DNA from 3 places in the Nonomuraea sp. NPDC050394 genome. Region 1 is predicted to be linked to each of the others. Evidence: riboswitches for the same ligand, from Rfam matches in the RefSeq annotation. Region 1 holds a riboswitch; each other region holds the start of a gene.
The links. A riboswitch is a leader RNA that binds a small molecule or an ion and turns the genes downstream of it on or off. The one in region 1 is predicted to bind cobalamin.
Positions count from the first base shown of each region.

Region 1 (5,083 bases):
GGGCTCAGTGGGTGAGCCCCAGATCTCGGGGTTCTCGTCCGGCTCGGGGAGCTTGGACAGGAGGTCGGCGATGCTGTCCCAGTTGGCGACCCGGACGAGGTCGCCCATGAGGCGCAGGCGCTCGGCGAGCTGTTCGTGGGCCTCGTCCAGGTGGACGAGGCCCTTGGCGATCTGGTCGGTGTGGGCCTCGTAGCCGCGGGCGCCGCCCTCGCCCTTGAAGAACGTGACGCCCTCCTGGGTGCCGCCCCAGAAGGCGCCGATGGCGGTCAGTTCCGCGGCGGCCCGCCGTACGTGGTCGGCCAGGTCGCGGCGCTCGGTGTCGTAAGCCTCGGCGACGGCGCGCAGCCGGGCGCGGTCGATCTCCATCCTGCTCACCCCGCGGGTTTGTGGGCCATCGTGAAGTAGAGGAGCATCCTGCCCAGCGTTTCCTTCCAGGTCGGGATCAGGTCCTCGCCGCCCTGGCCGTTCATGGCGTCGTAGCTGGGGCCGTAGCCGACGGAGCCGCCGGCCATGCGGCCGATGAAGTACTGCAGGTCGAGGTTCTTGGTCGCGGCCCTGGCCGCGGGCATGGCCGCGTCGAAGGCGCCGTAGAAGGCCACCGAGGCGGCGAACTCCTTGAGCGCCTGCCGGGCGTTGTCGCCGAGCGAGCCCGGGTCCTCGCCGCGCGCCGCCTTGACCCCGGCGACCACGCTCACGTCGCCGATGGCGAAGAAGGCGCTGCCGATCGAGTACTCGGTCAGCTTGGCCAGCACGACCCGCGCGACCGCGTGCTCCAGGAGCTTCGACAGCAGCTTCGCCTGCGCCCTGCGCATGAGGAACTGCGTGATCTGGTACGCCGCCCCCGCCTGCCACGGGAACGTGGTGATGAAGATGAAGCTGGCGAGGTTGGCCAGCGCCATGGTCCAGTAGGCGTGCCGTATGGTCTCGACGATCTCCGCGAAGTCGTCGCAGGCCTCTGCGTTCGCGCGGCAGGCGGCGGCCAGCTTGCCCGGGTAGCCGAGGGCCGGCGGCATCGGGTACAGGCCGGCGGTGACGGTCCGCTTGAACGCGTCCACTCCTTCGCCGCTGTTGCGCCGCCAGACCGACTCGGCGGCGGGGTAGGTGTTGCCGGAGCTCCGCTCCACGCGTTCGGCCAGCCGTAGCCAGGTGTCGCGGGCCTGGCGGGCGCGGTCGGGATCGCCTTCCGGGTAGTCGACCGCGAGCATCTGGAAGACGAAGGCGGTGATGCCGAGGGCGCCGAAGCCGTAGATGGAGGCGCGGGTGGGGTTGATCTTCATCGCAGCACGTCGGGAGTGAACGGCTCGGCCAGCGCCCTGGCCTGGTCGCCGGCGTCGCGGGCGGCAGCGGCGGCGGCCTGGAGGACGGCGGCGGCCAGTTCGTCGGAGCCGAGCCGCATGGCGCGGGGGTCGATGGTGAGCCCGGCCAGGGCGCCGGTCATGGTGGCCTCGGCGACGACCCGGCCCTCGGCGGCCTCACCCCGGCCGCGTACCTGCTCGATCTCTTGCTGGAGTCCCTGGAGTTGGGCGATCTCCCCGTGGAACTCGGCGAACATCCGGTCCAGCTCGTCTGTCATTCGGCCCAACGTAGATCGTGACACCGGCAATGGCAACTGAACTAGTAGGTAAAGCGTTTCACCTCACATTCAACAGAATCCGGCCTCCGTGCGTCTGGGATGTGATGGACCGAGGAAGGGTGAGCCAGGGTGGACGACTTCGCGGCGTTCGTCGCCGAGCGCGCCGACGCGCTCCTGCGTTATGGATACGTGCTCAGCGGCAACCCGCACGACGCGGCCGACCTGACCCAGGAGGCGCTGATCAGGCTGCACCGGGCCTGGTCGCGGGTGCGCGGCAAACGCGACCCGGAGAGCTACGTGCGGGTGACCATGGCGAGGCTGCACATCAGCGCCTGGCGGTTACGGCGGCGCGAACGGCTCGGCTGGGACCTGCCGGAGACCTCGCACGAGGACGTTCTGCCCTCGGAGTCCGAGCAGGGACTCTGGCGGGCGCTCGAAGGGCTGCCCAAGAAACAGCGCGCCGTGCTCGTCCTGCGCTACTACGAGCAGCTGACCGACGCCGAGATCGCCGGGGTGCTCGGCATCTCCCAGGGGACGGTCCGCAGCCATGCCTCGCTCGGGCTGAGCAAGCTCCGCTCGGCGATCGACCGCCCCTCCGCCACGAACGGGAGCGCCCGATGACTCTGGAAGAGGAGCTGCGCAGCGCCCTCGGACACGCCGCCGAGCGCGCGCCCCACGCCCCGCAAGGACTGCCCGCGCACATCGCGAACCGGTCCAGGCGCCGCAGGATCCGCGCGAACGCGCTGATGGCGGCGGTCGCGGTCGTGGTGATCGCCGGAGGGGCCGCGGTGGCGCTGCGCGGCGAACCCCGGCAGCACCCGATCCCCGCGGTCCGCCCGACCCCCACCCCGTCGCGGATCACCGAGGCCGAGCCGGTGGAGAAGGTGTGGCCGGCGGCTGTCACGAAGATCCCCGGCAAGCTGCGCGGCGGTGCGAAGATCCGCCCGCTGAAGCTGATCGACGGCCGGTCCGTGCTGTTCGAGACGTGGGAGAGCCACGAGAAGGCCAACGCGATCTACGCCTACGACCTGGAGGCGCGGACGAGCCGGAAGATCACCGACATCCGCACGCCGAAGGGCGTCTACGCCGACACCTGGACGATCAGCACGGACCGGGTCTTCTGGAGCACGATCGAGGACGGCGGCACCGGACTCTGGTCGGTCCCGCTCGCAGGCGGGGGCACGGAGCGCCTGGCCACGGTGCCCGGCCGGGTCGACGCGATGGCGGTGGCCGGTGACCGGCTGGCGTTCTCCGTGATGGACGGCGGCGGCGTCTCCACCATCCCCTTCGGGGGCGGGAAGGTGGAGGCGGTGCGGGGGGCCGAGCGGCACCACATCCTGAGCTGGCCGTGGGTGGGAACGCCGAGCGAGTACACACCCAACGGCGAGACCAGCTACGAGGAGATCGTCAACGCCGAGACCGGCGAGACGAGCAGGGCGGTCGTGCGCGCGGGCGAGACCCAGGTGCGGTGCGGCGTGCTCACCTGTGTCGGCGTCAGGCCGGACCGGACCGCCTTCATGCGGCTGCGCGACGGCACTCAGGAACGCGACCTGCCCGAGGCCCCTCTGCTCGGACTCGCCGACGACCGGTTCATGACGGTGCAATTCGACCGGGCCGGCGGCGGTCAGGCGTTGCTCGACCTGGCCACGGGGCGGACCGGAGACATCGGCATGCGACCCGGCGACGATGGCGGGATGCCCGTGATCCAGCTGGGCCCCGGCGACGGCCGGTTCGTGGACTATCCGCTCAACGGCGACCACGTGATCATCGATCTCTCGAAGATCACGTGACTGTTGACGAGAACCGGAGGAAAGGATACGTTCCGGTAGATTTCACGGCTGTCAGGGGAAATCCGGTGAGATGCCGGTGCGGACGCGCCACTGTATCCGGGACCCAGATCCCGGGAGCCAGGTCACCTAACGGCCGTGACCTCACCTGTTGGGACGCGTCATCCCTGAGGAGGCCTTGATGAGTGGTGGGACCACTTCGACGTCCGTGCCCTTTCCCCGTTTGCGGCCCTGGTTGCTGAGTGTTCCGTTGTTCCTGTTGATCGCGTACCTGGTCCTGATGGACAACGGCGCGGTCTCGCAGACCGGTACCTTCCTGCACGAGCTGATGCACGACGGGCGTCACCTGCTCGGCGTGCCCTGCCACTAGGGACGGGCACGATGGTGCGCACACTTGTGGTCAGAGGGCTGCTCCTGGGCCTGCTGGCCGGATTGGTCGCGGGCGCCTTCGCCTTCCTGGCGGGGGAGCCTCACGTGGACAGCGCGATCGCTTTGGAAGAGGCCGCGGCGGCGGCCGCGCCCGCGGCGCCCGCTGACGATCATCACGGTGAGGAGGCCGAGGTCAGCAGGCCGGCGCAGAAGGCCGGGCTGTTCCTCGCGACGGGCCTGTACGGCCTCGCCGTCGGCGGCATCTTCGGCCTGGTCGTGGCCGGGCTGCGCGGACGGGTCGGCCCCCGGTCGGACCCCGCGCTCGCGTTCGCCGCGGCGGGCACGGCCTATCTGGCGATCGTCCTGCTGCCGTTCCTAAAATATCCCGCCAACCCGCCCGCCGTCGGCGATCCCCACACGATCGGCAGCCGGACCCTGCTCTACGTGGTCATGGTGCTGGTGGGCCTGGCCGCCGTCGCCATCGCGGTCGCCGGCGGGCGCCGGGTCACCGGCGGTCCGTGGGCACGCTGGAGCGTCACCGTGGTGACCTTCCTCGTGCCGGTGGTCGCCGCCCTGGCGCTGCTGCCCCGGGTCGACGAGGTGCCCCCGGGCTTTCCCGCCACCTTGCTGTGGGAGTTCCGGCTCGCGTCGCTGGGCACACAACTGGTGTTCTGGGCGGCGTTCGGGGCGCTGTTCGCCTGGGCGGGCGAGCGCGCCGCCCGCCGGGCCGCCGCCGCCGTCCCGGCCGCCGCACCGAGCTGAGCGGAGTGCTCTTCGTACGGCATGCCAGCACACCAGGCATGCGCACAGCCTGCTTCCCGGCGCCGGAGCAGGCCGATCGCGCCAGCCTGGCGAAGGCCGCCCTTCTGGCCGGGACCGCCGACCTGGCCAGGACGGCGTCATACGCGGGACCCGGCACCCGGCCCGACCGGGACGAGCCCGGTGACACGGAGCCCGCGGAGCTCGCGGAGCTCGGGGAGCTCGGGGAGATGCTGACGGCCGGGCAGGCGGGGGCGGCGTTCGTCGCGCCGTCGGTGGCCGCGTTGCAGACGGCCTCGGCCATGGGGCTCGCGCCCATCGTGGTCGACGCGCTGGCCGAGGCGGATCACGGCCGGTGGGGCGGCCTGCCGTACACGCGGGTCGCCCAGGAGGAGCCGGAGGCACTGGCGAGCTGGCTCGCCGACCCCGGCGCGGCGCCCCACGGCGGCGAGAGCCTCGACCGGATGACGGCGCGCGTCACGGGGTGGCTCGACGAGACGCGGGCCAGGTTCGACGGCCGGCGCGGGCGGCCGTTCCTGGTCATCTGCGATTCGGGAGCCATCCGCGCCGCGCTCGGGCACGCGCTCGGCCTGTC
Region 1 is NZ_JBITIO010000026.1:10,619-15,701, forward strand. Features, by position in the region: gene ACIBKY_RS51650 (hypothetical protein) at 1-15, shown strand, start outside; gene ACIBKY_RS51655 (hypothetical protein) at 1-366, opposite strand, end outside; gene ACIBKY_RS51660 (hypothetical protein) at 372-1,277, opposite strand; gene ACIBKY_RS51665 (YbaB/EbfC family nucleoid-associated protein) at 1,274-1,573, opposite strand; gene ACIBKY_RS51670 (SigE family RNA polymerase sigma factor) at 1,703-2,194, shown strand; gene ACIBKY_RS51675 (TolB family protein) at 2,191-3,363, shown strand; cobalamin riboswitch at 3,375-3,512, shown strand; gene ACIBKY_RS51680 (CbtB-domain containing protein) at 3,611-3,730, shown strand; gene ACIBKY_RS51685 (CbtA family protein) at 3,742-4,491, shown strand; gene ACIBKY_RS51690 (histidine phosphatase family protein) at 4,530-5,083, shown strand, end outside.

Region 2 (5,083 bases), on a different contig from region 1:
CCTGGCCGCACGCGCCCCGGCGCCCGACCCGGACATCGCCGAGATGATCGCGAACAGGGTGGTCGACAACGCCGCTGTGGCCGCCGCGTCGCTGCGCCGCGCGCCGGTGGCCGCGGCCAGGGACCAGGCGCTCGCGCACCCGGCGGCCTCGGGCGGGGCCGGGATCCTCGGAGTGGACGACGTTCGCGTGTCGCCGGAGTGGGCGGCATGGGCGAACGGCGTCGCCGTACGCGAGCTGGACTTCCACGACACGTTCCTGGCCGCCGACTACTCGCACCCGGCCGACAACATCCCGCCGATCCTGGCGGTGGCCCAGCACACCGGGCGGACCGGCGCGGAGCTGACGCGTGCCCTCGCGGTCGCCTACGAGGTCCAGGTGGCGCTGGTCGGCGGCATCTGCCTGCACGAGCACAAGATCGACCACGTCGCCCACCTCGGCCCCTCCGCGGCGGCCGGGATCGGCACGCTGCTCGGCCTGCCCACCGAGACGATCTACCACGCCATCGGCCAGGCGCTGCACACCACGACCGCCACCCGGCAGTCACGCAAGGGCGAGATCTCCTCATGGAAGGCGTACGCCCCGGCCTTCGCCGGGAAGGTCGCGATCGAGGCGGTGGACCGGGCGATGCGCGGCCAGGGCGCGCCGGCGCCGATCTACGAGGGCGAGGACGGCGTCATCGCCCGGATGCTGTCGGGGCCCTCGGCCGAGTACCAGGTGGAGCTGCCCGAGCCGGGCGAGCAGGCGCGCGGCATCCTGCGCACCTACACCAAGGCGCACTCGGCCGAATACCAGGCCCAGGCCCTCATCGACCTGGCCATCGACCTGCGCGCGCGGATCGGCGACCCGGCCAAGGTGGAGCGGGTCACCATCCACACCAGCCACCACACCCACCACGTGATCGGCAGCGGCGCCGGCGACCCGCAGAAGTACGATCCGCACGCCAGCCGGGAGACGCTGGATCACTCGCTGCCCTACATCTTCGCCGTCGCCCTCCAGGACGGGGTCTGGCACCACGTCGCGTCGTACCTGCCCGAGCGGGCCGGCCGCGCCGACACCGTCGAGCTCTGGAACAAGATCGCCACGGTCGAGGACCCCGAGTGGACCGCCCTCTACCACCACCCGGAACGGCGCGCGTTCGGCGGCCGGGTCGTCGTCGAGCTGGCCGACGGCAGCACGGTCGAGGAGTCACGCGCGGTCGCCGACGCGCACCCGGACGGGGCACACCCGTTCGCCCGCGCCGACTACCTGGCCAAGTTCCGCACCCTGGCCTCGGGCGTGGTCACGGAAGCCGAGCAGGACCGCTATCTCGGCCTGGCCGAACGCCTTCCCCTGCTGACCGCCGCCGAGGTGGCCGCCCTGAATCTCAAGGCGGGCATCGACCCCGCGCCCGCCACCAAGGGGATCTTCTGATGCTGCACTCCCGCCACACCCCGCAGGACAAACGCCGCGCGCTCCGCGACGGGCTGGCCGGCGGCGAACTGCTGCGACTGCCCGGAGCCTTTAGCCCGCTGGTGGCCCGCGCCGTCGAGCAGGCCGGCTTCGACGGCGTCTACGTCTCCGGCGCCGTGCTCTCGGCCGACCTGGCCCTGCCCGACATCGGCCTGACCACGCTCACCGAGGTCGCCGGGCGCTCGCAGGCCATCGCCCGCGTCACCGAGCTGCCCACCCTGGTCGACGCCGACACCGGCTTCGGCGAGCCGATGAACGCGGCCAGGACCATCCAGGTCCTCGAGGACGCCGGCGTGGCGGGATGTCACCTGGAGGACCAGGTCAACCCCAAACGGTGCGGTCACCTCGACGGCAAGACGATCAGCCCCCTGCCCGACATGCTGCGTCGCCTGCGCGCCGCCGTGGACGCCCGGCGCGACCCCGGATTCGTCATCTGCGCCCGCACGGACGTGCGCACCACCGAGGGCCTGGGCGCCACGATCGAGCGGGCCAAGGCGTTCGCCGACGCCGGAGCCGACCTGATCTTCCCCGAGGCGCTGGCGAACGCGGCCGAGTTCGAGGCCCTGCGCAAGGCGGTCGACGTGCCGCTGCTGGCCAACATGACCGAGTTCGGGCAGTCGACGCTGCTCACCACCACGACCCTGCGCGACCTCGGCGTCAACGTGGTCATCTACCCGGTGACCCTGTTCCGCCTGGCCATGGGCACGGTCACCGAGGCGCTGCGCGCCATCGACGCGGACGGCACGCAGGCGAAGCTGGTCGATCGCATGCAGACCAGGGGCGAGCTGTACGACCTGCTGGACTACTCCGGCTACGCGAGTTTCGACGCCGGCGTGCTCACCCACGGCTACCGGGAGGACCGATGACGATCAGCAAGGGCCTGGCGGGCGTGGTCGCGGACACGACCGCGATCTCCATGGTCAACCCGGAGACCAACTCCCTCACCTACCGCGGCTACCCGGTTCAGGAACTGGCCGCCGTCTGCAGCTTCGAGCAGGTCGCCTACCTGCTCTGGCAGGGCGAACTGCCCGACCAGGGGCAGCTCAGGGAGTTCCGGGCGGCCGAGCGGGCCCGCCGTACCCTCTCCCGGACGACGCTGGACGTGCTGGCGCGGCTGCCGGAGAGCTGCCACCCGATGGACGTGCTGCGCACGGCCGTCAGCCAGCTCGGCGCCGAGGATCCGCGCGAGGACGACGCGAGCGCCAACCCGCGCGCGGCGCTCGACCTGCTCGCCCGCCTGCCGACCGTCGTCGCCCTGGACCAGCGCCGCCGCCGGGGGCAGGCGCCGATCCAGCCCGACCCCGGGCTGGGCTTCGCGGAGAACTTCTTCCACATGTGCTTCGGCGAGATCCCCGAACCCGAGGTGGTGCGCTGCTTCGAGATCTCCCTGATCCTCTACGCCGAGCACAGCTTCAACGCCTCCACCTTCACCGCCCGCGTGGTCACCTCCACCTTGTCCGATCTCTACAGCGCGGTCACCGCCGCGATCGGCGCGCTCAAGGGCCCGCTGCACGGCGGCGCCAACGAGGCCGTCATGCACATGTTCGCCGGCATGGACGACCCCGAGTCATGGCTGAAGCAGGCCCTGGCCGACGGGCGGAAGATCATGGGCTTCGGCCACCGCGTCTACAAGCACGGTGACTCGCGCGTGCCGACCATGGAGGCCGCCCTGCGCGAGCTGGCCAGGCTGCGGGAGGCGGACGAGCTCATGACACGGTACGACGCTCTCGCCGGCGCGATGGCACGCACCAAGGGAATCCATCCCAATCTGGACTATCCGACCGGCCCGGCGTACCACCTGATGGGGTTCGACATCCCCACCTTCACTCCCATCTTCGTCATGTCCCGCATCACCGGCTGGAGTGCCCACATAGCTGAGCAGCTCTCCGCGAACTCCCTCATCCGCCCCCTCAGCTCCTACATCGGTCCGGTGGAGCGCCATCTCTCGTGACTCATCTCTCAACACGAGATGTGGGGTGTGACTTTCTGATCGACCCTATATATGGTGTCCCTTGCGATCGGTTCGGCCGCTCAGCCAGAGCGGCCGAGGCAAGAGGGAACCCGGTGAGAATCCGGGACTGCCCCGCAGCGGTAAGTGGGAACGACCGCCGTCACACGCACTGGGCCACCGTGCCCGGGAAGCGACGGCCAGTAGGGACAAGCGTCACGCCCACGAGTCCGAAGACCTGCCGGCCGTGCCGCGCGCGGGTGCGCGCGGCCGCTCCGAAGGCCGCGCGGGACGGCTGACGGCACCGGCGCGAGGGCTGTGCGACGTCCTTGCCGGGAGCCTTTCCGCGCGACCTTCGGTTCACGACCGAGTTCGCGAGGAGAGAGCTGTGACGGTCACCGGGGACCCAGTAACGGACCTGACCAGTACGCGGGGGGATCAACCCGTGCCCAGGCGCACGCAGATGCACGTGCGCAAGCGCAACGGCAACGCCGAGCCCGTCGACGTCAACAAGATCGTCAAAGCGGTGGAGCGCTGGGCCGACGACCTGACCGACGTCGATCCGCTGCGTGTTGCCACCAAGACCATCAGCGGCCTGTACGACGGCGCGACGACCGCCGAGCTGGACCGCCTGTCGATCCAGACCGCTGCCGAGATGATCGGCGAGGAGCCGCAGTACTCCCGCCTGGCCGCCCGCCTGCTGTCGGGCTACATCGACAAGGAAGTACGCGGCCAGGGGGTGGCCTCCTTCAGCCAGGCCATCCGGCTCGGCCACGCCGAAGGGCTCATCGGCGACGAGACCGCCGCCTTCGTCGCGGCCAACGCCCGCAAGCTCGACGACGCCATCGACCCGTCGGCCGACCTGCGCTTCGAGTACTTCGGCCTGCGGACCGTCTACGACCGCTACCTGCTGCGCCACCCGACCAACCGGCTGGTGGTCGAGACGCCGCAGTACTGGCTGCTGCGCGTGGCCTGCGGCCTGGCCCAGAGCCCGACCGAGGCGATCGGCTTCTACCGGCTGATGTCGTCGCTGGCCTACCTGCCCAGCTCGCCCACGCTGTTCAACTCGGGCACCGTGCACACCCAGATGTCCTCGTGCTACCTGGTCGACTCGCCCAAGGACGAGCTGGAGAGCATCTACGACCGCTACGCACAGGTCGCGCGGCTGTCGAAGTTCGCCGGAGGCATCGGCATCGCGTGGAGCCGGGTGCGCTCGCGGGGCGCGCTGATCCGCGGCACCAACGGCCACTCCAACGGCATCGTGCCGTGGCTGCGCACCCTCGACTCCTCGGTCGCGGCGGTCAACCAGGGCGGCCGGCGCAAGGGCGCCGCCTGCGTCTACCTGGAGCCCTGGCACCCGGACGTCGAGGAGTTTCTGGAGCTGCGCGACAACACCGGCGAGGACGCCCGCCGTACCCACAACCTGAACCTGGCCAACTGGATCCCCGACGAGTTCATGCGCCGGGTCGAGGCCGACGCGATGTGGTCGTTGTTCGACCCCAACGAGGTCCCCGAGCTGCCCGACCTGTGGGGCGAGGCGTTCGAGGACGCCTACCGGGCAGCCGAGCAGGCGGGACGCTACGTGCGCCAGGTCAAGGCCCGCGACCTGTACGCCAGGATGATGCGCACCCTCGCCCAGACCGGCAACGGCTGGATGACCTTCAAGGACGCCGCCAACCGGCTGT
Region 2 is NZ_JBITIO010000035.1:22,292-27,374, forward strand. Features, by position in the region: gene ACIBKY_RS54845 (MmgE/PrpD family protein) at 1-1,411, shown strand, start outside; gene prpB (methylisocitrate lyase) at 1,411-2,316, shown strand; gene ACIBKY_RS54855 (bifunctional 2-methylcitrate synthase/citrate synthase) at 2,313-3,401, shown strand; cobalamin riboswitch at 3,453-3,659, shown strand; gene ACIBKY_RS54860 (ribonucleoside-diphosphate reductase subunit alpha) at 3,844-5,083, shown strand, end outside.
Region 2: another riboswitch for cobalamin. It lies ahead of ACIBKY_RS54860 (ribonucleoside-diphosphate reductase subunit alpha); the one in region 1 lies ahead of ACIBKY_RS51680 (CbtB-domain containing protein).

Region 3 (5,083 bases), on a different contig from region 1:
ACGCCCAGGTCGGTGGCCGCCCGCCGGGCGTGCGCGCCGTCCCTGCCGCTGTCGAGGAGCTCGCCGACCAGCAGCGGGAAGCGGCCCGCCGCCTGCCGCTGCGGGATCCAGGCCACCTCGGCCCGGCGCCGCCGCCAGTCGGCCTGGGTGCGGGCCTGCTCGCCGTACACCTCGATGCGGCCGGTGACGTCGCGGTGCAGGCCGAGAACGGCGCGTAACAGCGTGCTCTTGCCCGAGCCGTTGGTGCCGGTGACGGCCAGGTGCTCACCCGGAGCGAGGGCGAGGTCGACCTCGCTGACAGCCGTCAGCCCGCCGTGGCGGCAGCTCACGGACGACAACGTCAACGTCGTCACGCGAGCCACCCCCACGCAGGGGGATGGAACATGAGAGAACTCCATGAGGAGGAGCCCGGACCGCGCTCACGGCGGCCGGGTACAAGGAGATGACGCGTGGCCCTACCTGGGGCGACGCATGCCAGATGACCTCAGGGCGCCGTCATACGGCGCGGCGGAGGGCCGGCGGCCCGCGGCGGTGAACCGCCTTCGTGAACGCCGCCGAGCGCCACGGGCCGGTCCGCACCCACGGCACGACCTCCCACAGCCCGGCCCCGGTCTCCACCGGAACCGGTGTGAGCCACAGCAGCAGGCGCAGCGGCGCGGCCGCCCAGAGCCGCAGCGCGGTCCACATCGCGCTCTCGCCCTGGTGCAGCCACCATCCGCTCAGCAACGCCAGCATGAGGTGGACCAGGATCATGCCGACGTTCAGATGACCGCCGTGCCCGGTCTCGACCTCCGCGGCGGGAGCGACCCGCGCGAACACCTGGTGCAGGACGAGCTGCACGACCACGGTCGCGGCGAGCAGGCTCTCCCGCGACCGCTCACACCCGTTGACCGCCAGCGCGAGCAGGTACGGCGCGGCGAACCCGAGCAGCAGCGCGGGCAGCGAGATGAGGCCGCCGCCCGCGAACGCGTGACCACCGGCGGAGACCAGCACGCAGACCGCCGCGAAGGCGGCCGCGCGGATCACGCGGAGAACCGGAGTCACGGCCCTATCCTGTCAGGCGGATTCACGGGTGAGAACCCCGCCGGTGAGCGGCGTCGCGGGTTCCTCGAACGCTTCAGGAAGGTACGCGCCACCGGCGGGTTGCCGGAGACCACGAACACTCATCGGGGGCCGCTCACGATCGGAAGCTGATCGCGTGGCCGCAGCCGGCGGGGCGGGGCGAACCGGTGCAGTTCGAGGATCGGCGGCAGGGGGACCAGCCCGGGACCGCCGGCGTCGATCCACGCGGCCACGTCGGCGGTGGCGGCCTCGTCGTTGACCAGGGCCAGCCACACCGGACGGCCACCGGCCGCACGTCCCTGAGGTGTCGGCTGCACGATGACGACATTGGCCTGGTCGCACACGTCCAGGCAGTCGGTGACACGGACATCGGCGACCTTCGCCAGCTCACTGATCTGCCGATCGTGGTCGAGCGCGGGCACCTTCCGCACGCTCCCGCAGCAGCAGTCCCGGCACACGGTGATCCTTTTCACGGGTTCCTTCCACGCAACGGCGGGCGCGCCGCACGCGCCCGCCGGCTCATCGATGGCGCGATCAGCAGCGTTCGCCGCCGCCTCCGGCCCGCCAGGTGTAGCAGGCGGGGATCATGACCGGGTTGAGGGAGATCAGGCGGACGCTGCGCCCGATCGGGTTGGGGAAGTCGACGCCGACGCACCACGGCTTGGGTTCGTCGCCACTGCAGTTGGGGCTCTCTCGCTTGATACGCAACGCCTGCGCGGTGAGGTTCATGTGGGAGATGACGGCGCCGCCATGGCCGCCCCAGGTGTCGACGGTGTAGGTGGTGCCGCCGTTGAGCTGGTGGGCGTTCCAGGAGCCGACGGTCATGTCCTGGGTGTTGCAGGGGTCGCTGGCGTTGGTGTCGAAGTAGGCGCCGGGCAGGTTGCTGGACCATCCCAGGCCGCCGTGGCGAAGGATCCAGAAGTCGTTGTCGTTGCAGCCGCCGTTGACCGACAGCACCTTGGTGTCGTGCTCGTAGGCGTAGAAGCTGTGGCCGGAGCCGTAGGCGCCGTTGCTGTTGCTGAGGCCGAAGAAGGAGTGGCGGATGCCGCGGTGGCCCTGCTGGTTCAGCGCCAGCGTCATGCCCCGGTCGGGCACGTCCAGTTCGGCCGCGGCCGCGGCGCTCATCGGGCGTGGACGGACTTCGCTCACCTTGCCGTCGACGATCGCGACCGGGGTGGCCGCGGGGGCGGCGGTCCGCGCGGTGACGTACCCCTTGAGCGCGCCCGCGATCGGGGCGGCGTCCGCGGCGGGGACGCGCAGCGCGTCCACGTACAGCGGCTTGCGCCCGCTGAGGTTCCAGGTCTCCTCGAACTTGTCGAGGGCGCGGGCCACGCTGCCTTCGGTGGCCAGGTAGCCGCCGCGGAACTCGCCCTGATCGCCGCCGAGAACCTCCAGGCCGTACCCGGCCGCGGTCCGCCCGACGGACGTCGTGATCTCCAGCGCCTGCCGTAGCTGGCCGATGGGGGTGGGCGTGAGCGTGAGGACGAGGGTCTCAGGCGCCTCGGCGGCCTGAGCGGTGGGGGCGGCGAACGTGGCCATGACGGCCACGGCCGCGACGGACAGGAATGATCGACGTACTAAGCGCATTACTCTCCCCGTTCTTGCCTCGGACACGGACATATCGCCCGGGGCATGCCGGTGGGAGTACTACATGGAGGGTGCGCTGTCGTAGGCGCCACGCTCCGCTCCTCTCCGGGGAGATCCGCCCCAGGTCGTCGAGGAGGCGAGCGCGTGAGTCTCCTGGCTCTCGGGTCGATGCTCGTCCCCGCCTTCCCACCCCGGTCTGGGGCGGTGGCGTCGTGGGGATCCGCTCGCCGATCACAGTGGCGGGACCGCGCCGGATTCGCACCGGCTTCCTCAGTCCGCGCTCGCCTTTACCCAGCCATCATTATCAGGGTGCGGGGTGTATGTCACGATGGATCCCGAAGGCGAACGCGGACGAGGAAACCGGTGTGATTCCGGTACGGTCCCGCCACTGTGACCGGTGAGCGAACCCGATCAAGCCACTGCCCGCGAGGGTGGGAAGGCCGGGAGAGCGATGACCCGGGAGTCAGGAGACTCACGCGGTCGCCTCCTCACGAACTGGGGCGGATCTCCCCGAGAGAGGACGGTGGCCGTGCGCGTGCCCGCAGGTCGTCTCGTGGTGATCCGGTCCCGCCGTCCGCCGAGGGCGCCGTCGAGGAACGGTGGCCCCGGCCTTCTCCCGGAGATTATGGATGAAGGGTTTTTCCCGCCCGCTCACCGGCGGTGCGCTGCTGCTGTCCCTGTTACTCACCGGCGCCTGCGGCGGCGCGGTGACACCGGCGACTCCGACGTCGGCCGAAGGCAGGTGCGTCACCTCCTACGACCCGGCCAAGGACTACTTCCCGGTCAAGCAGACGCTCAGGCACGCTGCCAACTTCACCCTGACCTACGCCAAGCACTACCAGACGATCACCGTCAAGCAGCCGGCGCCCGGCGCCAAGCCGGAGACGTACGTGCTGCTGCGCTGCGGCACCCCTGACCCGAAGGTGGCGGGCGCGACCGTGGTCGAGACGCCGATCGAGTCCTTGTACTCGGCCTCGACCACGCACCTGCCGTTCGTCACCGGCCTGGGCGTGCTGGACCGGCTCAAGGGCGTGGCCTCGGCGGGCTTCATCACCTCGGCGCAGGTGCTGGAGAAGGTGAAGGCGGGCGCGATCACCGAGTACGCCAAGGGCCAGGAGATCGACACCGAGAAGGTCATCGCCGCCAGGCCGGGCGTGCTCATGACCGGCGGCACCGAGGACAAGGCATACGGCCCGCTCCGGCAGGCCGGGATCAAGGTCGTCGCCAACGCCGAGTGGCTGGAGGCCACCCCGCTGGGCCGCGCCGAGTGGATCAAGCTGATGGCCGCCCTGACCGGCACGGAACAGCAGGCCGGCCAGGTGTTCGACAAGGTCGAGGGCGACTACCGGTCCCTGGCGGACAAGGCGAAGGCGGCCACGGCGGTGCCGGTGCTGCCGGGCCAGATGTACCAGGGCCAGTGGTCGGTACCCAACGGAGGAAGCTACGTCGCCACGCTGATCAAGGACGCGGGCGGCACCTACGCCTGGGCCGGCACTTCGGGCCCGGGCAGCACCACGCTCGACCTGGAGGCCGTGCTGGCCGAAGCCAAGGACGCCAAGGTCTGGCTGGCCACGGTCAACGAATGGAAGAGCCTGGCCGACGTGGAGAAGGCCGACGCCCGCTATGCCAAGTTCGACGCCTTCGGCGCCGGCCAGGTGTGGTCCTCGAACAAGACCCTGGGCCCCGGCGGCGGCAACGACTTCTTCGAGCGCGGCGTCGCCCGGCCCGACCTCATCCTCGGCGATCTGGTCGCCATCCTGCACCCGGACCTCGCGCCGGGGCACGAGTTCGCCTTCTACCAGAAGCTGACCAGGTGACCGCCCTCACCCTGTCCGCGGCTCCGGCGGCCTACCGCCGCCGGAGCCTGGTCCTGGGCGCGCTCACGCTCGGCGTTCCCGCCGCGTTCGCGCTGGCGGTCACGCTGGGGTCCACCTCCATCCCGCTGGACGCCGCGCTGTCCGCGCTGGCGGGCGACCCGGGCGTCGACCCGGGCGTCCGGGAGATCATCTGGACGGTACGGCTGCCGCGCGCCATCACCGCCGCGCTGGCCGGGGCGGCGCTGGCGGCGGCCGGGGTCCAGATGCAGACGATGTTCCGCAACCCGCTGGCCGAGCCGTACATCCTGGGCGTGAGCTCGGGCGCGAGCCTCGGTGTCGCGCTGATCATCGTGGGCCTGGGCGGCACGGTCGGCACGTTCACCGCCGGGGTCTCCGGACTGGGCCGCGCGGGCGTGGTGGTCGCGGCGTCGGCGGGCGCGGGGGCGGTGCTGGCGCTCGTCCTGGCGTTGTCGCGGCGGGTACGCTCGGTGGTGACGCTGCTGGTCGTCGGGGTGATGGTCGGCTCGGCGGCCACCTCGGTCATCACGCTCCTGCTGGTCTACACCGACCCGCAGCGGGCCCAGCAGTTCATCAGCTGGGGCCTGGGCAGCTTCGCC
Region 3 is NZ_JBITIO010000016.1:160,902-165,984, reverse strand. Features, by position in the region: gene ACIBKY_RS44195 (metal ABC transporter ATP-binding protein) at 1-353, opposite strand, end outside; gene ACIBKY_RS44190 (hypothetical protein) at 496-1,044, opposite strand; gene ACIBKY_RS44185 ((2Fe-2S) ferredoxin domain-containing protein) at 1,164-1,535, opposite strand; gene ACIBKY_RS44180 (hypothetical protein) at 1,597-2,649, opposite strand; cobalamin riboswitch at 2,796-2,922, opposite strand; cobalamin riboswitch at 2,949-3,144, shown strand; gene ACIBKY_RS44175 (ABC transporter substrate-binding protein) at 3,279-4,466, shown strand; gene ACIBKY_RS44170 (iron chelate uptake ABC transporter family permease subunit) at 4,463-5,083, shown strand, end outside.
Region 3: another riboswitch for cobalamin. It lies ahead of ACIBKY_RS44180 (hypothetical protein); the one in region 1 lies ahead of ACIBKY_RS51680 (CbtB-domain containing protein).